4 regions of the Brenneria izadpanahii genome follow, and region 3 is predicted to be linked to each of the others. Evidence: predicted binding sites of a transcription regulator. Region 3 holds the regulator's gene; each other region holds the start of a gene.
What was found. The regulator Fur, encoded in region 3, represses iron uptake genes when iron is present. The targets are predictions, from matches to a motif close to ATAATAATGAGAACNACTATCAA.

Region 1: the regulator Fur is predicted to act here: its motif matches at 2,723-2,745, upstream of HC231_RS21720 (TonB-dependent receptor domain-containing protein).
Region 2: the regulator Fur is predicted to act here: its motif matches at 3,946-3,968, upstream of HC231_RS19800 (TonB-dependent siderophore receptor).
Region 4: the regulator Fur is predicted to act here: its motif matches at 2,382-2,404, upstream of HC231_RS10475 (TonB-dependent siderophore receptor).

The regions. Positions count from the first base shown of each region.
Region 1 covers NZ_CP050854.1:4,852,828-4,859,008, forward strand. The annotation lists gene parC (DNA topoisomerase IV subunit A) at 102-2,372, opposite strand; gene HC231_RS21720 (TonB-dependent receptor domain-containing protein) at 2,847-5,231, shown strand; gene HC231_RS21725 (NAD(P)H-dependent oxidoreductase) at 5,508-6,089, shown strand; gene HC231_RS21730 (LysR family transcriptional regulator) at 6,127-6,181, opposite strand, start outside.
Region 2 covers NZ_CP050854.1:4,448,115-4,454,295, reverse strand. The annotation lists gene HC231_RS19820 (helix-turn-helix transcriptional regulator) at 1-469, shown strand, start outside; gene HC231_RS19815 (winged helix-turn-helix domain-containing protein) at 978-2,162, shown strand; gene HC231_RS19810 (Dabb family protein) at 2,243-2,566, shown strand; gene HC231_RS19805 (DMT family transporter) at 2,761-3,714, shown strand; gene HC231_RS19800 (TonB-dependent siderophore receptor) at 4,010-6,181, shown strand, end outside.
Region 3 covers NZ_CP050854.1:3,730,727-3,736,907, reverse strand. The annotation lists gene nagE (N-acetylglucosamine-specific PTS transporter subunit IIBC) at 1-1,158, shown strand, start outside; gene glnS (glutamine--tRNA ligase) at 1,331-2,989, shown strand; gene fur (ferric iron uptake transcriptional regulator) at 3,126-3,575, opposite strand; gene fldA (flavodoxin FldA) at 3,904-4,431, opposite strand; gene HC231_RS16650 (methyl-accepting chemotaxis protein) at 4,992-6,181, shown strand, end outside.
Region 4 covers NZ_CP050854.1:2,320,058-2,326,238, forward strand. The annotation lists gene HC231_RS10470 (siderophore ABC transporter substrate-binding protein) at 1-40, opposite strand, end outside; gene HC231_RS10475 (TonB-dependent siderophore receptor) at 120-2,315, opposite strand; gene HC231_RS10480 (hypothetical protein) at 2,657-2,854, shown strand; gene dsbB (disulfide bond formation protein DsbB) at 2,851-3,381, opposite strand; gene fadR (fatty acid metabolism transcriptional regulator FadR) at 3,827-4,546, shown strand; gene HC231_RS10495 (SpoVR family protein) at 4,612-6,159, opposite strand.

The DNA of each region.
Region 1 (6,181 bases), 1.1 Mb from region 3:
AGAGGGCCGGCGGTCTGTAGACAGGATGAAATCCGAAGGGGCGAATCGCCAGGGAAAGCGCGGCCATCTTACTCTTATCGCGCTTTCCCGGCGTTGATTATTTACTCTTCGCTACTGCCGCCGCCGATCCGCTTCGGCGCATCGACATCAATATGATCGATACGCTGCAAGCCGCGCAACAGCGTCCCTTTTCGCCCGCGTTCAGACTGGTATCGCTGTAAGTCGTTCGGGCGCAGAATCAGTTTTCGTTTGCCGAAGAACAACGTGACCGACGACTGCGGCAGCAGCAGCAGCAGCCAGCTCAGACGATCCTTGCCGCTGGAGAAGTCCGCTGACGAAATAGACACGATCTTATTGCCCTTTCCTTTCGACAACTGCGGTAAGTCAGAAACCGGGAACAACAGCATCCGGCCTGCGGCGGTGATTGCCAGCAGGGTATTGTCCTCGCCGTGGATCTCAAGCGGCGCCAGCACCTTGGCATTATCCGGCAGCGTGATGATGCCTTTACCCGCGCGGTTGCGCGCCACCAAATCGTTAAAGGTGCAGACAAAGCCGTAGCCGGCATCGGAGGCCATCAGCAGCGGCTGATCGTCCGCGGCCATCAGCACATGCTCGATGGTCGCTCCCGGCGGCGGCGTCAGCTTGCCGGTCAACGGTTCGCCCTGACCGCGCGCGGAAGGCAAGGTCAGCGGGTCCAGCGCATAGCTGCGGCCGGTCGAATCGATAAATACTACTGGCTGATTGGTTTTACCGCGGGCGGCGGAACGGAAGCTATCGCCCGCTTTGTAACTTAATCCCGCCGGATCAATGTCATGCCCTTTGGCGCTGCGAACCCACCCCATTTCCGACAATACGATGGTGACCGGCTCCGAAGGCACGAAATCATGTTCGCTCATCGCTTTCGCTTCAGCGCGCTCTTTCAGCGGCGAACGGCGATCGTCGCCGTAAGCGGCGGCATCCGCCTGAATTTCCTTTTTCAGCAGATTGCTCAGCTTGCGTTCGGATGCCAGCAATGCCTGTAAATGGTCGCGCTCTTTCGCCAGATCGTCCTGCTCGCCGCGGATTTTCATCTCTTCCAGCTTGGCCAAATGACGCAATTTCAGTTCCAGGATCGCTTCGGCCTGGGTTTCGCTCAGGCTAAACTGGCGCATCAATACCGGTTTGGGCTCATCTTCGGTACGGATGATGTGGATCACTTCATCAATATTCAGGAATGCAATCAGCAACCCTTCCAGAATATGCAGACGCTTAAGCACCTTCTCCAGCCGGTAATTCAGCCGGCGGCGCACGGTATCACGGCGGAACACCAGCCATTCCGTCAGGATTTCAACCAGTCCCTTAACGCTGGGCCGGCCGTCCAGACCGATCATATTCATATTGATGCGGTAGCTTTTTTCCAGATCGGTAGTGGCGAACAGGTGGTTCATCACCTGATCCAGATCGATACGGTTGGAACGCGGCACCAGCACCAGACGCGTGGGATTTTCGTGATCCGATTCATCGCGCAGATCTTCAATCATCGGCAGCTTTTTCGCGCGCATCTGGCTGGCTATCTGTTCCAGCACCTTGGCGCCCGAAACCTGATGCGGCAGCGCGGTAATCACCGCTTCGCCATCTTCTTTTTTCCAGATGGCGCGCATCCGCACCGAACCGCGCCCGTTCTGGTAAATTTTACGCACTTCATTACTTGGGGTGATGATTTCCGCTTCCGTCGGGAAGTCCGGCCCTTGCACGTGCTGCAATAAATCTTCCAGCGAGGCGCCGGGTTTATCAATTAACGCGACGGCCGCCGCGGCGACTTCCCGGATATTGTGGGGCGGGATGTCCGTCGCCATACCTACGGCGATCCCGGTGGTGCCGTTAAGCAGAATGTTCGGCAGGCGGGCAGGCAGCATTTTCGGCTCCTGCATCGTTCCGTCGAAGTTCGGCACAGTGTCAACCGTGCCCTGCCCCAGTTCGCCAAGCAGGGTTTCCGCGTATTTGGACAAGCGGGATTCGGTATAACGCATGGCGGCGAATGACTTCGGATCGTCCGGCGCGCCCCAGTTCCCCTGGCCATCCACCAGCGGATAGCGATAGGAAAAGGGCTGAGCCATTAATACCATCGCTTCGTAACAGGCGCTGTCGCCATGCGGATGGTATTTACCCAATACGTCGCCGACGGTACGGGCGGATTTTTTGAATTTGGCGCTGGCGTTCAGGCCCAGCTCCGACATGGCGTAAATGATACGCCGCTGTACCGGCTTCAGGCCATCGCCGATAAACGGCAATGCCCGATCCATGATGACGTACATGGAGTAATTTAGGTACGCATTTTCAGTAAACGTGTGCAGCGCAAGGCTTTCTGCGCCGTCATGCGTCATCTCACTCATTTATCTCGTTTCCTCACATCGCAGCGCGATTAGAACGCTTTCCGACACGCTTGTTTGGCGGGAATAGTACCTTATCCGGCGGTCTCCTGTCACAGAGAACAAAGGCCGGCAACCTTAACGGCCGCCGGCGATGCGGCATCGCCGCCTGAGATTCATGCCGGTGAGCCGTTTTCAGCGCATCGGCCCAGGTTTGCGCGGCGGTCAAACCGGCTTCTCATGCTTCTCGTCTTTTTCCGTTTCCGAATAGTTGGCCGTTCCGCCCAACGACAAATAATGACATCCAGAAGACACTTTTATTAAGAGTTTTTAATAAAACCGCAATTGAAAAGACGAATGATAACTCTTAATGTTCGGTAATAATTATCATTACGGTGTTCCTGTGTTGTTACCAAACCCTGGCTTCATTTCCGCCGAAGTCCATTGCCCGCGTTACCATCCCTGGTCGCTGGAGTCGTCTATCAATAGAGTATCACTATGTTAATCAACAAGAATTTCAAAAAAATCATGCTCACCGGGATTTTGGCCGGCACAGCATTCAACAGCGCTGCCGCCGATACCCCAACATCTGCGCAAACCAATACGGCCAGCAAATCTGAATCGACTGGCGACGTGATGACGGTTTATTCTCCCAAAGTTGAGAAAGAAGCCGGCAGCAAAACCACCATCACCGCCAGCGATATGCAGAAAGAGGGCGGCAATGATTTCGGCACCATTATGCGCTACCAGCCGTTGATCAGCGCCACCGGCGCCAGCGGCGGCTCCAACACCGGCAAAAGCGGTTATACCGGAGATCGCGGCGGCTATACCGGCTATAACATCCGCGGGCTGGAAGCCAACCGCATCGCCATCGACGTGGACGGCATCGCGCAACCCAACGCCACGGGGCGGCCTTCCGTCGGTCGAACCGGCTCCAACACCTTCGGTATCGGCCGCGACTATATCGACCCCTATATGTATGGCTCCGTGGGCATCGAATCCGGCGCCACCGCGGTATCCAACCCCAATACTGCGCTGGGCGGCTCGGTGTCTTTCCTGCCCAAATCCGCCGATGATTATCTTTCCGCCAATAAATCAAGCTACTTCGGCTACCAGAGCGACTATGATTCATCCAACAGCAGTTGGCACAACGGCATCACCGCCGCCGCGGGCGATGACTACCTGCGCGGCGTGATTGTGATCAGCCGCCGCGACGGCCAGGAAACCGAAAACAACAGCGGCACCATCGATGCCTATCCGGCCAACTGGCACTCCGACGCGATAATGGCGTCCGGCATTTGGCAGGCGACGGATACCCATCAATTGACCGGCACGCTGGATTACTACCACAAAACCAACCATACCAACTATGACTACTGGGGCACCAGCACCAGCACAATCTACGGCAGAGCGCAGCAGAGCAGCCAGACCCGTCGCTGGAGCGCCAGCCTGAAAGATCGCTGGACGCCAACCGACAACCCGCTGATCGATCTGGCTGAAACCAAGGCGTACTACCAGCAGACCGAAGCGCACGATAATACCTGGGCGCCGGCAACCACCGGCGCCACCGCGGCTGAGGCTCACCGCATCTATTCCGATTACAATGTGAAGACCTACGGTTTGGAAACCAAGATGTCCAAAGAATGGGGCATCCATAATCTGAATTGGGGCTTGAACGCCAGCGAATCGAAAACAGAACGCCCGTATCGCCTCGATCCGGAGTTAACCTCGTACAATGACATATCCAAACCAGAAGCGGATAGCCGCACTTATATTCTGGGCGGTTTCGTACAGGACACAATGACCTGGGATCTGGCCGGCCATGACTTCTCGGTGGTGCCGGCGGTGCGTGTGGCCTATCAAAACAGCAAGGCCACCAATTTGTCCAATATGAGCGGTGGCGACGCCAACGTTTCCGATTCGGACGTGCAAAAACTCTACGGCGAAGGGTTCAGCGATTCGCAGGTGTTGCCTTCCCTGAGCTTCCTGTATGACATTACGCCAAAACTGACCACCTATCTGCAATACAAGCGCGGCGCACAGTTCCCCAACGCCAGCCAGTTGTATGGTTCTTATAACCTGACGGCAAACTATGCGACGGCTTACGGCGCACAATATGCGCTGCTGGGCAGCCCCGAGCTGGAAACCGAAACCAGCAATAACTTCGAGCTGGGCCTGAAAGGGGAAGCGGTTGAAGGGATTACGGTCAGCGCCGCCGCGTTCTACAATGACTATAAAAACTTCATTGACTACACCCGTTACTCCCGGACGGCCAATCCGGAAAAATTCACCAACGTACCGAGCAATATCAACATCGTCTATCAGGCGGAAAATCGTGATAAAGCCTATATTTACGGCGGTGAAATCAGTACCAAATTCAACTTCGGCACCTGGTTCGAACAGGTTAACGGTTTAAGTGCGCGCTTGGCGTTCGGTTACGCCGAAGGCGCATCCAAATCCAGCTACCTGGGAGACAAATATGTCGATCTGGCCAGCGTAGCGCCGATGAAAGCCATCGTAGGCGTCGCCTATGACGATCCGTACGGAAACTATGGCGCCGCGCTGACCGCGACGTTCAACAAAGGCAAACAAGCCTCTTACACCAACCGCCAGAGCTATAACAACAGCGGCACGCCAATTACCGATTCCACAAGCGAGTATATGCGGGTGCCCGGCTACGGCCTGGTGGATCTGACCGCTTACTACCGCGTGTCCAAAAACGTGAAGCTGAGCGGCGGCATCTACAATATTACCGATCGCAAATACTGGAACTATCCAAGCAGCCACAGCTTGGAAAACGCCAACACCCAGGATCTGTACGATCAGGCGCTGTCCGTCGCGCCGGGCCGCACTTTCCAGCTTGGGGTTAACGTTGATTTCTAATTAATGGCCTATGGCGGAGCCGGCCCGGCTCCGCCTATCTCCGCAGGGATAAGAGAAGGTTCGGCGCTCTTATCCTTTTCTTTGTCATGCGGGTTCATTCGGAACAGGATCTTCCGGATTTTCTCACTTATCCCGGCCGGGATAACGAGATTATTGCGCCGCAGTCAACAGTGTTGTGACATATTCCCTATATTTTCACCCATGAAAATCTGCCAAACTGGTTCTTTATCAACCAGAATCCAATCCAGGCAAGACAAATCCATAAGCGAGTCTACGATGCATAACATATTGATTATTCATGCCGGTAAGGCATTTGGTCATTCCGGCGGCAAACTCAACAAAACCCTTACCGAGGTTGCGATTAGCGAGTTACAGGATAAAGGCCACGATGTACGGGTGACCTGGGTCGATCAGGGCTATGACATCGAGCAGGAAGTGCAGAATTACCTGTGGGCCGACGCCGTCATTTATCAGATGCCCGGCTGGTGGATGGATGTTCCCTGGATACTGAAAAAATACGTCGATGAGGTCTTCACCGCCGGTCACGGCTCGCTGTATGCCAGCGACGGCCGCACCCGTTCCGACAGCAGTAAAAAGTATGGTTCCGGGGGCTTGCTGCAAGGCAAGAAATATATGCTTTCCTTGACCTGGAACGCGCCGCTGGAAGCCTTTACCGATCCGCAGCAGTTTTTCCACGGCGTCGGGGTGGACGGCGTGTATTTACCGTTCCATAAAGCCAATCAGTTTATCGGCCTGTCGCCGTTGCCGACGTTCATCTGTAATGATGTGATCAAATCCCCCGATGTAGAAAACAACATCGCCCGCTATCGTCAGCATCTGGCAAAAGTTTTTGCCTGACGGCAACCGCCCGCAACGACGGCGCAACGCCCGCCAATCAAAGCGGATGTTGCGCTATTTTCTCACTGAGGAAATCCAGAAAGCAGCTAATC
Region 2 (6,181 bases), 720 kb from region 3:
CATTGCCTGGCAGATATTGAATACGGGAACCTGCCATACGCCGCTACAGCGCCTGTATCTCGAAACGCAGTGTATGATGCTGATTATCGAGGCTTTCAGTTCGTTAACCGCCGGCAGCGAACAGGAAAAGAACAGCGGCGTCACGCTGCGCGGATATCACCGCATCCAGCAGGTGCGGGACATGCTGGAAAGCGGCAGCGCCGACCAGCTTTCGATCGGCGAGATCGCTAAAAGCGTCAACATGAGTGAAAGTACGCTGCAACGGCATTTTCGTCAGGCATTTAACGTCACGGTGTTTGAATATCTGCGTAACTGCCGGTTACAGCGCGCCATGCTGGCGCTGCAAAAAGAAGGCATCGGCATTGCTCAGGCGGCAAGCATGGCGGGTTATAACAGCCCGGCGAATTTTTCCACGGCGCTGCGCCGCGTCTTCGGCGTTACCCCAAGACAGTTGAAGGCGCGCTTCTAATCGCGATCGTCGCATCAGATCACTTGCTCCGCTTTCCCATTCGCTGAACGCGCGGTCGATATGGCCGCGGCGAGTTTGTGAGCGTCGCTTCCCGGTCGGTCGCATGATAAATCCTCTTATTCCCGGTTTGAACATGCTGAATCGCGGCGCCGTTCGCCGGGGCCATCGATGAAACGGCGGCGTCAAAGAATATTCGTTCGTAGAGGATAAATGTTTGCTATTTTAACAAATAGCCCAAAGGGGGATCGAACGTCTACCCTTACGTAAGGCGGCGTCAGAGACGCGCGAACGTTAGGCGCTAAGCGCCGGTAGAGAGCGGCTAGGGAGAAAAAATAACTCATGCGCGGGCAGATGATTCGGCTATTCGGGCAATTCCGTTCCATGCGCGGAACGGAGATTGGCAAGCGGCTATCGCGAGCGGGAGCTATCGCGGTTGGCATTTGGAGCAACCGGAGATGGCGTTGGCTGTCGTGCCGGTATTCATCGACACAGTATCGGGATTGAAGCCATGAAGCCGGAACTCTCCGTGTCCGAAGCGCGTCGCATCGCGCTTACGGCCCAGGGCTTTAACGCCTTATCACGCGAAGGGAATCGCAGCGCCGCGCAATTGCGCAAGTCGATCGATCGGCTTGGCCTGCTGCAAATCGACAGCGTGAATGTTCTCATTCGCGCTCAATATCTCCCGCTTTTCTCGCGTCTGGGGTCATACGAACCAGCCGCCCTCGATGCGCTGGTCGCGGCCAGACCTAAGCGCTTTTTCGAATATTGGGGACACGAAGCGTCGCTGTTGCCTATCGACTGCCAACCTCTTCTGCGTTGGCGTATGGCTCGCGCGCGGCGCGGTAAGGACGTTTGGCGCCCGCTCGTAGCCTATGCCGGTGAGAAGCGGCCCGAGGCTGACGCCTTGCTCGATCGCATAAAAGCCGAGGGACCGCTGGCTGCCTCTGACGTGGCGGGCCGCCGCGCATCCAAAGGAATGTGGGTATGGAGCGACGCCAAGCACGCGCTTGAATGGTTGTTTTGGTCGGGGCTGGTTGTCGCGACACACCGTAGGGGTAACTTCGAGCGGGTGTATGATCTGCCCGAACGCGCGCTGCCTCGATCGATTCTGGATCTGCCTACGCCCTCCGGCGTTGACGCGCGACGAATGCTTCTTGCGCGTTCGGCTCAGGCGCTGGGGATCGCGACTGCGGACGATCTGCGCGACTACTACCGCATTCCCGCCGCGGACGCGCGACTGCCGATCGAATATTTGGTGGAGGAGGGCATCATTATCCCGGTGCGCGTGCGCGGCTGGCGGCAACAGGCTTATCTGCATAAGGACGCGCGCGCCGGGCGTAAGCTCGAAGGCGCGGCGCTGCTGTCGCCGTTTGATCCGCTCATCTGGCATCGCCCGCGAACGGAAAGATTATTCGGATTTCGCTACCGGCTCGAAATCTACACGCCCGCTCATAAGCGTGAACATGGTTACTACGTTCTGCCTTTTCTGCTGGATGGCGCGCTTGTCGCGCGGGTGGATTTAAAGGCGGATCGCAAAGCGGGCGTGCTGATCGTCCAGAGCGCGCACCTCGAACCGGGCGCGCCGCCGTGCACGCTTGAACGGCTGAAGGAGGAGCTGCGCCTGATGGCGTTATGGCTCGGGTTGCCGAGCCTGGCAATCGCGCCGATCGAGACCATTACCGTGCCTTTATGAGGTGGAGTGGCTGGGTTTACTCAGGCAATCCATCTTGTTTTACTTACTGAAAACAGAAAAAATAGCTATTGGAGTTCTGAATGATACGCCACATTTTATTGATAACTTTTACCGCGCAAGCCTCCGCCGCGGAAATCGAGCAGGTGAAAACGGCATTTCTGCAAATGCCCGAAAATATTGAGGGCGTGCAGGCGGTTGAGTGGGGGTATAACGATAGTCCGGAAGGGAAAAATGCCGGTTTTACCCACTGCGTGATGATGACATTTCGCGACGAACAGGCGCGCCAGCGCTATTTACCGCATCCAAAGCACGATGAACTGAAAGCCATTTTCCGGCCGGTGCTAAGCGATATCATTGTGCTGGATTACCCGGTGCTGTCGGATAATAGCCGCGTGCAAGGGTAGTGGTTTGGCGGGGGACAAGTGTCGGCGCTGAAAAGAGGCTTACCCGTTTCCTGTTTTTGCCTGTGGTTGGTTTATTTAATCTTTTGATCGAAATACTTATGGCGCTTGCCAGATAGCCATTGCGGCTATTGTTCCTCTGAGATTGAGGTCGGACAATAGGTATCTTGATTCACCCTATCGGAGACACTGTTACGATGGCGCGTTCTTCCGCTTGGTCACTTCCCTTGTTTTCCTGGCTAACGCTGATATTGCCGCCGCTGTTTTGGGCCGGCAATTTTGTTGTCGGCAGAGCGGTGCGCCATGACCTAACGCCGATGACGCTCTCTTTCTGGCGTTGGGTGATCGCGCTGATCTGTCTGCTGCCGTTTTCATTCTGGGCGATGCGGCGTGACTGGCGGCGCTATTGGGAACTCCGTTGGCAAGTGCTGAGAGTCTCTGTGGTCGGGGTGGCCGCGTTCAATTCGCTTATCTATTTGGGGTTGCGCACCACCACGGCCAACAATGCGCTGTTGCTCAACTCGCTGATCCCGCTGTTGATCGTCATGTTGGGCGCCTGTTTTTATCGTCAGCGGCTGAGAATGAGTCAGTATGTGGGGTTGATTTTGTCGTTTGCCGGTGTTCTGACTTTGGTTATGCATGGAAACTGGTCGCAGTGGCAGGCGCTGGTTTTCGTCCCTGGGGATGCAATCGTGCTGGCGGCCATGGTTTGCTGGGCGCTTTATACGTTATGGCTGCGTCAACTGCCGGGCGATCTTGAGCGGATAGGATTGATGGGGATACAGATCGCGCTGGCGCTGGTTATGCTGCTGCCGTTCTATATCGCTGAGTATAGTTCCGGCCAGCGGGCGACCTGGGGCGTGGCGTCGCTTTCTGCCTTGCTGTATGTCGGGATATTCCCTTCGGTCATTGCCTATCTGCTGTATACCCAGGCTATTAGTCGTTTCGGGCCGGCTCGGGCGGGCTTGACCATACACCTTATTCCGGTTTTCGGCGTGGTGTTGGCGGCATTGTTCCTGGGAGAACGGCTGCATGCCTATCATGCCGCCGGTATTGCCGCTATCGTTGCGGGCCTGATTTGCTCGAATATGAGGAGCAAACAAGAGCAAAGCGACGCCTCGCCAAAGGTAAAAGTTCAATCCAAAAGGTAACAATTTAAACTTGCTGAACATGTTTTCAGCGCGCTTCCTGCGGTATCCCATCCCAAATGATCTTCAGGTTGAGGTTTGCGATATAAGCCGATCTCAACCATTTATTTTTTAATATAACTTATTGTTTATTAATTCTATTCATCGTTTTCCCATCGGTGCGCGCCATCATCTTTTCCTAACCAAATCTTTACGTTATGGAGGAAATGTGAGGTTTTTGTCGATATATATACAATGATAATCATTCTTATTATCATAACTTTTCTTGCAATTATGTGCATTGATGGGGATGAATTTAATGAGTGTAACAAGTAATTACATCAAACGACCATTGGCCGTACTTTTAGCAGGGATTTTGGGCAGCCATGCCTACGCGGCGGAAGAGACGCAAGAAGACGTTATGGTTGTTCAGGCAACGGCGGAAGAAGCGCTAAAACAGCAGCCCGGCGTTTCCATTATCACCAAAGAAGATATTGAAAAAGCGCCGCCGGTTAACGATCTGTCGGATATTATCCGCAAGATGCCCGGCGTCAACCTGACCGGCAACAGCGCATCCGGTAGCCGGGGCAATAACCGCCAGATCGATATCCGCGGCATGGGGCCGGAAAATACCCTGATTCTGATCGACGGCAAGCCTGTTACCTCACGTAATGCCGTTCGCTATAGCTGGCGCGGAGAGCGCGACACCCGTGGCGACACTAACTGGGTGCCGGTGGAAATGGTGGATCGTATTGAAGTGCTGCGTGGGCCGGCTGCCGCACGCTACGGTTCCGGTGCCGCCGGCGGCGTAGTCAATATTATTACCAAACGTCCCACTAACGACTGGCACGGTTCATTCTCTCTTTATACCAACCAGCCGGAAGACAGTAAGGAAGGCGCCACCAAGCGCGCTAACTTCAGCCTTAACGGCCCGCTGATTGACGATGTGCTGACTATGCGTCTATACGGCAATATCAACAAGACCGACGCCGATGCCTACGATATCAACACGCAAGAAAATGGCTCTTACGCCGCCGGGCGTGAAGGGGTGCGCAATAAAGATATCAACACGTTGTTCTCCTGGAAAATCAATCCCCAGCAGGTTCTGGATTTCGAATATGGCTACAGCCGCCAGGGCAATATCTACGCAGGCGATACGCAGTACAGCAACGCTAACCTCAGCACGTTGGTGCCGACGCTGTACGGTCAGGAAACCAACCGTATGTACCGCCAGAATTACGGCATTACTCATAACGGCATCTGGGACTGGGGCCAGTCGCGTCTGGGGTTCTACTATGAGAAAACTAATAATACGCGTCTGAAAGAAGGCTCAACCGGACGCGTTGAGGGGATGATCAACAGCAACGAGTACGCCACCAGTCGGCTGGAAAACTATAAGACCAACGGCGAGTTGAATATTCCGTTCCACCTGCTGGTTGAACAGACCGCCACCCTGGGGGCGGAATGGAATCGTGAGCAGCTTAACGATCCGGCATCAATGACCGCGACCAGTCAGCCAACCGTTGACGTTGGCGATGTGTCGGGCAACCCGGCTAACCGCAGCACCAAAAACAGCGCGGAACTCAGCGCGCTCTATTTTGAGGATAATATCGAGGCCGCGCCCGGCACCAATATTATTCCGGGGCTTCGTTTCGATTATCACAGCAAATTCGGCGCCAACTGGAGTCCCAGTCTGAATGCCTCTCAGGAACTCGGCGAATACTTCAAGCTGAAGGCGGGCATTGCCCGGGTATTTAAAGCGCCTAACCTGTATCAATCCAGCATGGGATATCTGCTGCGCACCAATGGTAACGGCTGCCCATCAAGTATCACAAGCGGCGCCTGTTATCTGCTTGGCAATGACGATCTGGATCCGGAAGTCAGCGTCAATAAGGAAATCGGTCTGTCGTTCAGCAACAACGGCTACGATGCGGGCATCACCTATTTCCGCAACGATTACAAGAATAAAATTGTTGCCGGAACGGATATTATCGGCACAGCATCTGACGGCGGTAATATTCTGCGCTGGGAAAACGGCGGCAAGGCGCTGGTGCAAGGGCTGGAAGCGAATCTGACGGTGCCGCTGGTGCGTGATACGCTGGATTGGCGCACCAATGCCACTTATATGATCACCTCCAAGTTTAAGGATACGGGTAATCCGTTGTCCGTGATTCCCAAGTACACCATCAACACCATGCTGGACTGGCAGGTGACTGATAAGCTGTCCGCCAATGCGGCCTGGACCATGTACGGTCGTCAGAAACCTCGTCAGTATCCGGACATTCGTAATGAGAACGGTAGCCTGTCTACCAATGAAGTCGGCGCTTATTCCGTGGTGGGCGTCGGGCTGAACTATGACGTGATTAAAAACGTGCGCATCAATGCAGGCATCAGCAACCTGCTCGACAAGCGCGTCTATCGCGAAAATGAAGGGGCATCGACCTATAACGAGCCAGGAAGGGCTTATTATGCTGGCGTAACCTACAACTTC
Region 3 (6,181 bases):
CCGGCCGCATTCGGCCACATTAAAAATCAGTTCATCGGTATTTTGGTGGGGATTATCTCCGCGGAACTGTACAACCGCTTTAGTCAGGTCGAGCTGCCGAAAGCGCTGTCGTTCTTCAGCGGACGCCGCCTGGTTCCCATTATCACCTCGTTTCTGATGATTCTGGTGGCCTTCATCCTGATGTATGTGTGGCCGGTCATTTATAGTTCGCTAGTCTCTTTCGGCGAGTATATTCAACAGTTAGGTTCGGTCGGCGCCGGCGTTTATGCGTTCTGTAACCGGATGTTGATTCCCGTAGGCTTGCATCACGCCCTGAACTCGGTGTTCTGGTTTGACGTGGCGGGTATTAACGATATTCCCAATTTCCTTGCCGGGCAGCAGTCGATTGATGCCGGTAAAGCCGTGGTCGGCATTACCGGCCGCTATCAGGCCGGATTTTTCCCGATTATGATGTTTGGTCTGCCTGGCGCGGCGTTGGCGATTTATCATTGCAGCCGTCCGGAGAACAAAAGCAAGATCGGCGGGATTATGCTGGCCGCGGCGGTGGCCGCATTTTTTACCGGCATCACCGAGCCGCTGGAGTTCTCCTTTATGTTTGTCGCGCCGGTACTGTATTTTCTGCATGCGGTGATGACCGGCATCTCGGTATTTATTGCGGCCAGTATGCATTGGATTGCCGGTTTCGGCTTCAGCGCCGGGCTGGTGGATATGGTGCTGTCGTCGCGCAACCCGCTGGCGACCCACTGGTATATGCTGATACCGCAGGGTCTTGTGTTCTCGGTCGTTTACTACTGCGTATTCCGATTCACCATCACGCGTTTCAATTTACTGACTCCGGGACGCGAACTGTCGGTAAGCGGTAGCGAGGCCGACGGCTATGATGTGAATGCGGCGGTTCCGTCGCCATCCGGTGATGTTCTCACGCAGGCCAGGGGGTATTTACAGGCCATCGGCGGAAAAGAAAATCTGTCCGGTATTGATTCCTGCATCACCCGGCTGCGTTTGAACGTGGTGGATTCAGGGTTGGTCGATGACAAACTGGCCAGGCAATTAGGCGCCGCCGGGGTGATTCGTTTGAATAAACAGAGCGTGCAGATCGTCGTCGGCACTCAGGCTGAGTCGATCGCTTCGGCGCTGAAGAAAGTCAGCGAAGAATAATGTCGATACGCGCTTTTCATCGTATTTGAATCGCGCGGCATAAGGTAAATTTGCGGGATGAGATCGCTATCTCATCCCGTTTTTGTTTTTTAATGAAACTAACGGTTGTTTCCCAGCGTAGCTTGTTGGATCATTAGCGGTTATACGTCGTTTTAGCATTGAGGAATCAAGCATGAGTGAGGCTGAAGCCCGCCCAACTAACTTTATCCGTCAGATTATCGATGAAGATCTGGCGTCAGGTAAGCATGACCATATTCAGACGCGTTTTCCGCCAGAGCCGAATGGCTATCTGCATATCGGACATGCGAAGTCTATCTGCCTGAATTTCGGGATCGCTCAGGATTACAACGGGAAATGTAACCTGCGTTTTGACGATACCAATCCGGTGAAAGAAGATATTGAATACGTTGAATCGATCAAACGCGATGTTAACTGGCTGGGTTTCTCATGGAGCGGCGACGTTCGCTATTCCTCCGACTATTTCGATCAGCTTCATCAGTATGCGGTTGAGCTGATCGGTAAAGGGCTGGCGTACGTCGATGAACTGACGCCGGAACAGATCCGCGAATATCGCGGTACGCTGACCTCTCCGGGTAAAAATAGCCCGTATCGCGATCGCAGCGTACAGGAAAACCTGGAACTGTTCGAAAAAATGCGTAACGGCGGTTTTGCCGAGGGGACGGCCTGTCTACGCGCCAAGATCGATATGGCATCGTCATTTATCGTGATGCGCGATCCGGTTCTGTACCGCATTAAGTTTGCCGAGCATCATCAGACCGGCAACAAATGGTGCATCTACCCGATGTATGATTTTACCCACTGTATTTCCGATGCGCTGGAAGGCGTGACCCACTCCCTGTGTACCTTGGAATTCCAGGATAACCGCCGTTTATATGACTGGGTGCTGGATAATATCACCACCCCTTGCCATCCGCGTCAGTATGAGTTCTCTCGCCTTAACCTTGAATACGCCATCATGTCCAAGCGCAAGCTGAACCTGCTGGTGACGGAAAAAATTGTCGAAGGTTGGGACGATCCGCGTATGCCGACGATTTCCGGCTTGCGCCGCCGTGGCTACAGCGCCGCATCTATCCGTGAATTCTGTTACCGCATCGGGGTAACCAAGCAGGATAACAACGTTGAAATGGCGGCGTTGGAAGCCTGTGTGCGTGACGATCTGAATGAAAACGCGCCGCGCGCCATGGCGGTGCTCGATCCGGTGAAAGTGGTGATTGAAAATCTGCCTTCAGGTCATGAAGAGTGGGTTACGATGCCAAACCATCCGAATAAACCGGAAATGGGGACGCGCCAGGTGGCATTCAGCCGTGAGGTTTATATCGATCGCGCTGATTTTCGTGAGTCGGCCAATAAGCAGTACAAGCGTCTGGTGTTAGGTAAAGAAGTTCGTCTGCGTAATGCTTACGTGATTAAGGCGGAGCGTATCGATAAAGACGAGCAGGGTAACATCACTACTATTTATTGTAGCTATGATCCTGATACCTTAAGTAAAGATCCGGCCGATGGCCGTAAGGTAAAAGGCGTGATCCACTGGGTATCCGTGACGCACGGTCTGCCGGCGGAATTCCGTCTGTACGATCGTTTGTTCAGCGTCGCCAATCCTGGGGCGGCGGATGATTTTCTGTCAACCATCAATCCTGAATCGCTGAAAGTGACTCATGGATTCGTTGAGGCGAGCTTGGCGCAGGCCGAAGCGGAAAAAGCGTATCAGTTTGAGCGTGAAGGCTATTTCTGCGCTGACCGAGTTTATTCCAGTCCGCAGAATCTGGTATTTAACCGTACGGTGGGCTTACGGGATACCTGGGTAGGATAACGGCAGGATTTGCCGCAAGGATAAAATAAAACCGCCTCGGCGGTTTTATTTTATGACGGGCTATTCAACCCGTCACCTTACAGGCCGTCGCAAGCGACGTTGAAAATCGCCGCGGCGGTTTTTTTATGCGGTAGATTTATCTTTTTGCGTCGTGCAGGGTTTCGTCTTCACGGCAATCCCCTTCACTGCAATGGCCATACAGATACAAACTGTGGTTAGTCAGCTTGATGCCGTGTCTTTCCGCGATTTCGCGTTGGCGTGCTTCGATATACTCATCACGGAACTCAATGACTTTGCCACAATCCAGGCAAATCAGATGGTCATGATGATGTTGTTGCGTCAGTTCGAAAACCGATTTACCGCCTTCAAAGTTATGGCGGGTTACGATACCAGCATCATCAAACTGATTCAGTACGCGGTAGACGGTCGCCAAACCAATCTCTTCGCCCATATCAATCAGTTTTTTATATAAATCTTCCGCACTGACGTGGTGGCACTCTGGGTCCTGCAATACTTCCAGAATTTTCAGTCTTGGAAGAGTGACTTTCAGGCCGGCCTTCTTTAATGCGGTGTTATTGTCAGTCATGCGGATTTAGTCCTGTTGCTTACTTATCAATGGAGGCTACCTAGCCTATGACATCGGTCGGCTCAAAAAATGCAATAGCGTCTCAATTATAGAACCGTGCATACAAAATGAAAACAGTGAAATGTTAACAATATTATATCCATATACAATCTAGACGTACCATGCAATGTATTGTTGGTATTGGGGTACACCAAATGAATGCACATAACCGATGTGGGTATTGTACATACTTATAGGAAGAAGTTAAAAAAATGTATCAATCTTTGCGAAAGGTTTTTTCTATTAACCCGGCTCTGACAGGTATGGCTATCAGAGCCGGAAAACCGTTTTAGCCAACCAACTCTTTCAGATTCAACTCTTCGCTGATCTGTTTCACCCAGGCGGTGACGCGTTCGCTGGTCAGTTCAGGCTGACGATCTTCATCGATGGCCAAACCGACGAAGTGTTTATCGTCCACCAGACCTTTAGACGCTTCAAAGTAGTAGCCTTCGGTCGGCCAGTGCCCAACGATAGTCGCGCCGCGTGGCTCGATAATATCGCGGATGGTGCCCATCGCGTCACAGAAGTACTCTGCGTAGTCTTCCTGATCGCCGCAGCCAAATATGGCGACCAGTTTTCCGGTAAAGTCAATTTCTTCCAGCGTAGGGAAAAAGTCATCCCAGTCGCATTGAGCTTCCCCGTAGTACCAGGTTGGGATACCCAACAGTAAAATATCGAAGGCTTCAAGATCTTCTTTACTACTTTTGGCGATGTCATGAACTTCGGCAACGTCGGTTCCCAGTTGCTGTTGGATGGTCTTGGCAATGTTTTCGGTATTGCCGGTGTCACTGCCAAAGAAAATTCCTATGAGTGCCATGAATTGAATAACCTCTTGATTCTTAATGATATGGAGCAGTGCCTTACCCACTTATCGGCTAATAATAACAGACACTCACTGCATGAGAAACTCGTATCGGTAAGGATAAGTAAATAGCGGCATGAATTTTGTCGGCGTCCATTTCCCGGATTGAACCGGCCATAATCCGCCTCGCCATTTCGTCAAATTGCAGATGCGCCGGTTTTGTACTCGGCCCCTGTGAGCCTCGCCCGTAAAAAGCCAACGCGTTATCCGGCACCGCGAAACCTGCTGGATATATTCTTTAAATGCATATCGAATGGATCAATAAAACTTATGTTTATGAAAAGTTATGAGGTTGTTCAAAGAATAGAAAATTAACGACGGTAAGTACAGTTCAGAAGCTAAACATTCCCCGTATTTTGTCGATTAACAAGCGTGGATTGTATCCGTTTCGACAGGACGAAAGATTAGCGACAGGAAGGAGTGATGAAAGCCTAATTAATAGAATTCTCGTTATCTTGCCGCCTATTGCCGGCAAGATCTTCCTTTTTTATGCGTGTTCGGGTTTGGAGTGAACTATGAGATTTTTAAGGAACATCGCCATCAGAACGGCCATGTTATGGGTACTCGGCACCTTCTGTGTACTATGGGGAGGCGTGTCGATATACACGATATTTTCTTTCAAGGAGATGACGACAACGTCTAAAACCAGCAGCCTGCTGGTGGAAAACATGAATTTTGTTAATCAGGCTAACGATCAGTATTTTCGTATGGTTACGCGTTTGGCCCGCGCCGTTGATGCGCGCCGCAGCGGCGATAATGCCTCCGCGGACAGAGAGCAGGCATCGGCGTTGAATGCGCTGAATACGTTAAAAGCGGATTTGGCGGCATTCAATGGGATAGATCATGCGGGATTGGATGATGCGCTGGTGCAGGCGGCCAGTCGCGATTGGAATACGCTGATTGTTCAAGGCGTCGAACCTTTATATCAGAAAGCCTCGGCAAATTTGCTGGATGACTATCAGGTCCAGGCCAGAGACGTGGTGCCGCCGTTGAGCCGCCAGTTCGGCGCATCGATGTCGGCCCTCAATAAAGTCGCGTCTGAAAAGTTTGTTGCCGCCGGCGTGCGTTTCGAGCAGATCACCTCTATTGGTCAAAACATTTTGCTGGCAGGTTTGATCGTCGGGGTGATTATGCTGTTCCTGACCGATCGCTATTTGGTGAAGTTCCTGGTCCGGCCATTGAACGATCTGCGCGATCATTTCAGCGTGATTGCATCAGGCCAGTTAGGCAAACCTATCGTGGATTTTGGCCGTAACTGCGTCGGCAGGTTATTTCCTCTCTTACGTGAAATGCAAACCAGTTTGGCCAACACGGTCAGCACCATCAGAAACAGCACCGATTCTATTTATCAGGGATCTTCGGAAATCGCCGCCGGGAACAACGATCTGTCGTCACGTACCGAGCAGCAGGCTTCCGCACTGGAAGAAACCGCCGCCAGCATGGAGCAATTGACGGCAACGGTAAAACAGAACGCCGAAAACGCCAACCATGCCAGCCAATTGGCTTTGCAGGCCTCTACGACGGCGAAGAAGGGCGGCGATATTGTTGAAAACGTGGTGAAAACCATGTCGGAAATTTCCAGCAGTTCACGGAAAATCGCCGAGATTACCACCGTGATTAACAGCATCGCCTTTCAAACCAATATCCTGGCGCTGAATGCGGCTGTTGAAGCGGCCCGCGCCGGCGAGCAGGGACGTGGCTTTGC
Region 4 (6,181 bases), 1.4 Mb from region 3:
CCATAGCGATGGCCGCCGAACGTGCTGGAGAGAATTTTATTTTGCTCATAACAAGGCCTGTCTGTGTGATTGATGCGTCATGAGAAATTGCCGGGTGGCCCGGCAATCGGCATGAGAAGTCAGAAGTTATAGGTCACGCCGGCGTAATAGGCGCGCCCCGGCTCGTTATAGGTAAATGCGCCCTGATTATCACGATAGACTCGCTTGTCCAGCAGGTTGCTGACGCCCGCATTAACCTGCACATTTTTCGTGACGGCGTAATTCACGCTGGCGCCCAGGACGGAATAGGCGCCCAGCTCTTTGGTCGACATGAGGGTGCCGCCGCCTACGCCGGAATCCGCGCCATTTTCATAATGCTGGCGCGGTTTCTGGCGGCCGTACAGGGTCCAACTCAAATTGGCGGACAGATCTTCGTTCACCTGCCAGTCCAGCATCGTGTTTATGGTGTACTTGGGGATGACGGACAGCGGGTTGCCGGTCGTCTTGTCCTTGGAGTTGATCATCCAGGTGGCGTTGGTGCGCCAGTCCAGCGTATCCCGCACCAGCGGCACCGTCAGATAGGCTTCCCATCCATGCACCAGCGCCTTGCCGCCGTTTTCCCACTGATAGACGCTGCGTCCGTTGCTCAAGGTATCCAGGGCGCCGGTACTGGAGACAATCTTGTTTTTATAGTCATTGCGGAAGTAGGTGAGCCCGGCGTCGTAGCCTTCATAAGTAAACTCCAGCCCGATCTCCTTATTGACGCTGACTTCCGGATCCAGATCGTCGTTGCCGATCAGATAGCAACCGCCGCTGGTTCCGAGCGGACAACCGCCGCCGTTGCTATACAGCAGGTAACCTTTGCTGGACTGATAGAGATTAGGAGCCTTGAATACCCGGGCGATCCCCGCCTTTAGCTTGAAATAGTCGCCCAGTTCCTGGGATGCGTTCAGGCTCGGGCTCCAGTTGGCGCCAAACCGATTGTGGTAATCGAGACGCAGTCCGGGGATGATATGGGTGCCCGGCGCGGCTTCGATATTATCTTCGAAATAGATGGCGCTCAGGGTGGCGCTGTTTTTGCTGCTGCGTTCGTTCGGATTGCCCGGGATGCCGCCGATGTCGCTATCGGTGGCGGTGTAGCTGGTTGAGTCCGGATCGTCCAACTCTTCGCGGTTCCATTCGGCGCCGATAGTGGCGGTCTGCTCCGCCAGCAGGCGGAACGGAATATTCAACTCGCCGCTAGCCTTATAGTTATCCAGCCGGCTGGTGGAATATTCGTCGGCGTTAACGTCAATCATCCCTTCACCGCGCCCGAATAGCCCCTCGGACAGGCGAGTGTTGTTGGTCTTCTCATAGTAGAAACCCAGCCGCGACTGGCCCCAGTCCCAGATGCCGTTATGCGTGACGCCATAGCTCTGGCGGTACATGCGGTTGGTTTCCTCGCCGTAGTAAGCGGGCAATAGGGGCTGGATATTACTGTTGCTATGCTGGGTATCCCCGGTATAGATATTGCCCTGGCGGCTATAGGCATACTCGAAGTCCAGGATCTGCAGCGGATTGATCTTCCACGACAGCAGCGTATTGATATCCCTGTTGCGCACCCCTTCGCGCCCGGCGGCGTAGGAGCCGTTCTGCGCATGATTGATATCGTAGTCGTCGGCGTCGGTTTTATTGATGTTGCCGTACAGCCGCATGGTCAGCACATCGTCGATCAACGGGCCGTTCAGACTGAAGTTGGCGCGTCGGGTCGCGCCTTCCTTACTGTCTTCCGGCTGATTGGCGTACAGGGAGAACGAACCGCGCCAGTCGTTGGTGGGGCGTTTGGTGATGATATTGACTACGCCGCCGGCGGCTCCGGAACCGTAGCGCGCCGCCGCCGGGCCGCGCAACACTTCGATGCGTTCCACCATTTCCACCGGAACCCAGTTGCTGTCGCCGCGGGTGTCGCGCTCGCCGCGCCAACTGTAGCGGACGGAGTTGCGTGACGTGACCGGTTTGCCGTCGATCAGGATCAGGGTGTTTTCCGGCCCCATGCCGCGAATATCGATTTGCCGGTTATTGCCGCGAGCGCCGGTGGCGCTGTTGCCGGTCAGGTTGACGCCGGGCATTTTGCGAATAATCTCCGACAGATCGTTGACCGGCGGCGAACGTTCGATGTCCTCCTTGGTTATGATGGAAACACCGGGTTGCTGCTTAAGCGCTTCTTCCGCCGTCGCCTGCACCACCATTGTATCTTCGTCATAGGATTCCGTTGCGCCATAACTGCCGCCGCCCATGAATCCTGCCAGTAACAATGTCAGTGGTTTCTTGCTGTATTTAATACCCTGAAAATACATTCCATGCCTCCTCGTTGCTGTGGTTGTTTTTTGTACAGGTCGAGTCGGATGATAAATGTAATATGAATGATAATCATTAGCGTTATTTTCAGGAGTAGAATTTTTCTCAGAATCACGGTTTTTTTAAATAAATTGATAGTGTGAATAAATTATGGAGATTCCTATTTTGAGGTATGCAGGTCTTTACACCCGTGCGTTTTGCTGCGCAACGCGAGACTGGTGAAGTCGGCGGCGGCAGGCTGTGATATCCATTATCGGGATGAGTCGCGCCGTTTGTATTCAGCGGGAAGCCGGCGGCGGCGGATGCAGGTTTTTGACAGGCCGGAGTCAGAGGTAGTCATGTGGAAGCAAGGGAGCGGGGAAAGACGTTCCGCCCGGCGGAAGAAGCGTCAACGGCGACATCCACCGCCTATTCAGACAGAAAAAATCCAGAATCAGGGGAACTGATTCTGGATGATCTCTTGCCGGCAGGGGCGTTTAAACGGGCGGCGCCGGGTTTATTCAGCCGGGCGGCTATCGTTCAATTCGTCGATTTTTAGCGGCTGAAAAGGTCGCGTCGTTTAGGGCGGAAAGGCTGGGCGATTAATACCAGCACGGCAATCAACAGATAGGCGGCGAATATGCCAATCAGCCACTGCGGCATTTCCAGCGACAGGAATTGCCATTGGCGCTCCGAACAGTCGCCCGTTGCGTTGAATATAGCGGGGAGCCATTTATCCAGCGGCAGCCATGATGGGAAACTGACGAAAAAATCACAGGTAGTAAAAGGAGATGGGTGAAGTTGTATATTGGTATGTTCCCAGGCCAGACGCAGTCCTTCGAACGAACTGTATATCCATAGCGCAATGGCGGGATAGCGTAACAGACTGGCGGGAGCGATGGCGCCCAGCAGACCCGCGCCCATAATGCCGAAGAGCGCATTTCGCTGATAAATGCAGAGCACGCAGGGTTTTAACCCCAATACGTGCTGGAAATAAAGCGCGACCAGTTCCAGAATCAAGGCTGTGAATGCCATTAACAGCCAGGCGCCGCGCCCGCGTGAGCAACGGTTAAGAAATCGCAACATAACAAGTATTCCATGCTAAAAATGATCGAATCAGCAGTGTAAACCGAAGCGGCTCCACTACCATCATTTCACTGTGCAAAACGTAGCGTGTATTTATTTGATTCTCTTATTTATTCCGCGACGGTTCAATAATCGTCGACCCGGTGTGGTTTCGGGGCCGAAATCGCATCGTATTGACTACTATACACGAATGTGAGCGCTAATAGCTGCCGGATATGTTTCCGGCTAATACGATGCCGGGCATCGGCCGGGTTACGCGGCATGTCCGAAAATATTTATGACCAGTCAATGAGTATATCGATGCCGTAGGGAAGGGAGTTGTTGATAGTCACAGTTTTATATTGAATTTGTTTCGGGTATGGCGGCGGCGCTATATCATGGCTGGCTCATCTGGTATGATGAGTGTGTTTTTCATCGGTAAATATCGCTACGGAACATCAAACCCATGGTTATAAAGGCGCAAAGTCCGGCTGGATTCGCGGAAGAGTATATTATCGAAAGTATATGGAATAACCGCTTCCCGCCGGGATCAATTCTGCCGGCGGAAAGAGAGCTTTCCGAGCTGATAGGCGTGACGCGCACCACGCTGCGAGAAGTGCTTCAGCGTTTAGCGCGTGACGGCTGGTTGACTATTCAGCATGGTAAACCGACGAAAATCAATAATTTCTGGGAAACCTCAGGGCTGAATATTCTGGAAACGCTTGCCCGGCTCGATCACGACAGCGTACCGCAACTCATCGATAACCTACTGTCCGTTCGTACCAATATCGCGGCTATCTTTATCCGCACCGCGTTGCGGCAGCACCCGGAAAAGACGCAAGACGTGTTGAAGCAAACCGAAACGGTGGATGATAACGCGGACGCTTTTGCCCAACTTGACTACAACGTATTCCGCGGACTGGCGTTTGCGTCCGGCAATCCTATTTATGGGTTAATCTTGAATGGATTGAAAGGGCTGTATATCCGCGTAGGCCGTTATTATTTTTCCAATCCCGATGCGCGCAAACTGGCGTTGGATTTTTATGGCCGGCTGGAAGCATTATGCCGCGAAGGGTTATATGAGCAGGTGCTGGATGTTGTTCGGCATTACGGCAAAGAGAGCGGCGCTATCTGGCATAGCATGCAAAGCGCTATTCCGCGCGATATCGCTGAAATCCGACGCTAAAGAAAAGGGTATTCAGCATTGCCTGAATACCCTTGGCCTTATATCCGCCTTTCAGTTAATTCCGCTCAAGGCTGTGAGGATGAAACATTACGGGGCGGGCACCGCTCCAGCAGTTCGACGCTGCCGTCTTCGTTCACCTGCTCCATAAATACCTCAAATCCCCATAAACGATGAACATGCTTCATCACTTCGTTGCTGCTCTTATCCAGCGGCGCGCGATTATGCGGGATGTAGCGTAACGTCAGCGAACGGTTACCGCGTAAATCGACATTCCAAACCTGAATATTCGGTTCGAGATAGCTCAGGTTGTACTGCGCGGACAACTCCTGCCGGATTAAACGATAGCCTTCTTCATCATGAATCGCAGCGATTTCAAGATAATTGTTGTTATCGTCGTCAAGAACGGTGAACAGGCGGAAATCACGCATCACTTTCGGCGACAGGAACTGACTGATAAAACTTTCATCCTTAAAGTTCTGCATGGCGAAATGAAGCGTTTCCAGCCAGTCTTTACCGGCGATATCCGGGAACCAATAGCGGTCTTCTTCCGTCGGATCCTGACAGATGCGTTTGATGTCCTGGAACATCGCAAAGCCCAGCGCATAGGGGTTTATGCCGCTATAGTAGGGACTGTTATACGGCGGCTGGTAGATCACGTTGGTATGACTGTGCAGAAACTCCAGCATGAAACGTTCGGAAACCCGGCCTTCATCGTATAAATGATTAAGAATGGTGTAATGCCAGAACGTGGCCCATCCCTCATTCATGACCTGCGTCTGTTTTTGCGGATAGAAATACTGGCTGACCTTACGGACGATGCGCAAAATTTCACGTTGCCAGGGTTCCAGCAGCGGCGCGTTTTTTTCCATAAAGTAGAGCAAATTTTCCTGCGGCTCCTGCGGGAAACGTCGGCGCGTCTGCTCATGCGCCACGTCTTGTTCACGGCGCGGAAGCGTTTTCCACAGCTCGTTGACCTGACTTTGCAGGTAAGCCTCACGGCTCTTCTGGCGGGACTTCTCCTCCTCCAGGGATATTTTTTGCGGACGCTTGTAGCGATCGACGCCGTAGTTCATTAGCGCATGGCACGAGTCCAGCAGGCGTTCAACCTCTTCCACGCCATAGCGCTCTTCGCATTGCGCAATATATTGCCGGGCGAAGATCAGATAATCGACGATAGAACCGGCATCGGTCCAGCTACGGAATAGATAATTGCCTTTGAAGAACGAATTATGCCCATAGCATGCATGCGCCATGACCAGCGCTTGCATGGGCATGGTATTTTCTTCCATCAGATAAGCAATACAGGGATCCGAATTGATAACGATTTCGTAGGCCAGCCCCTGTTGACCGTGCTTGTAACGCTGCTCGGTTTCAATAAATTTTTTCCCAAATGACCAGTGAGCATAGTTGATCGGCATACCTACGCTGGAGTAGGCATCCATCATCTGTTCAGACGTAATCACTTCAATTTGGTGAGGGTAGGTATCCAGACGATAAAGTTTCGCTACCCGATCTATTTCATCGAGATAGACCTGCAATAGCTCAAACGACCAGTCTGGCCCGTCATCCAGGCGATTAGGTTTCTTTACCGGGTTATCAGTCGATATAGCCATCAGCGCGCCCCTTACATGATCG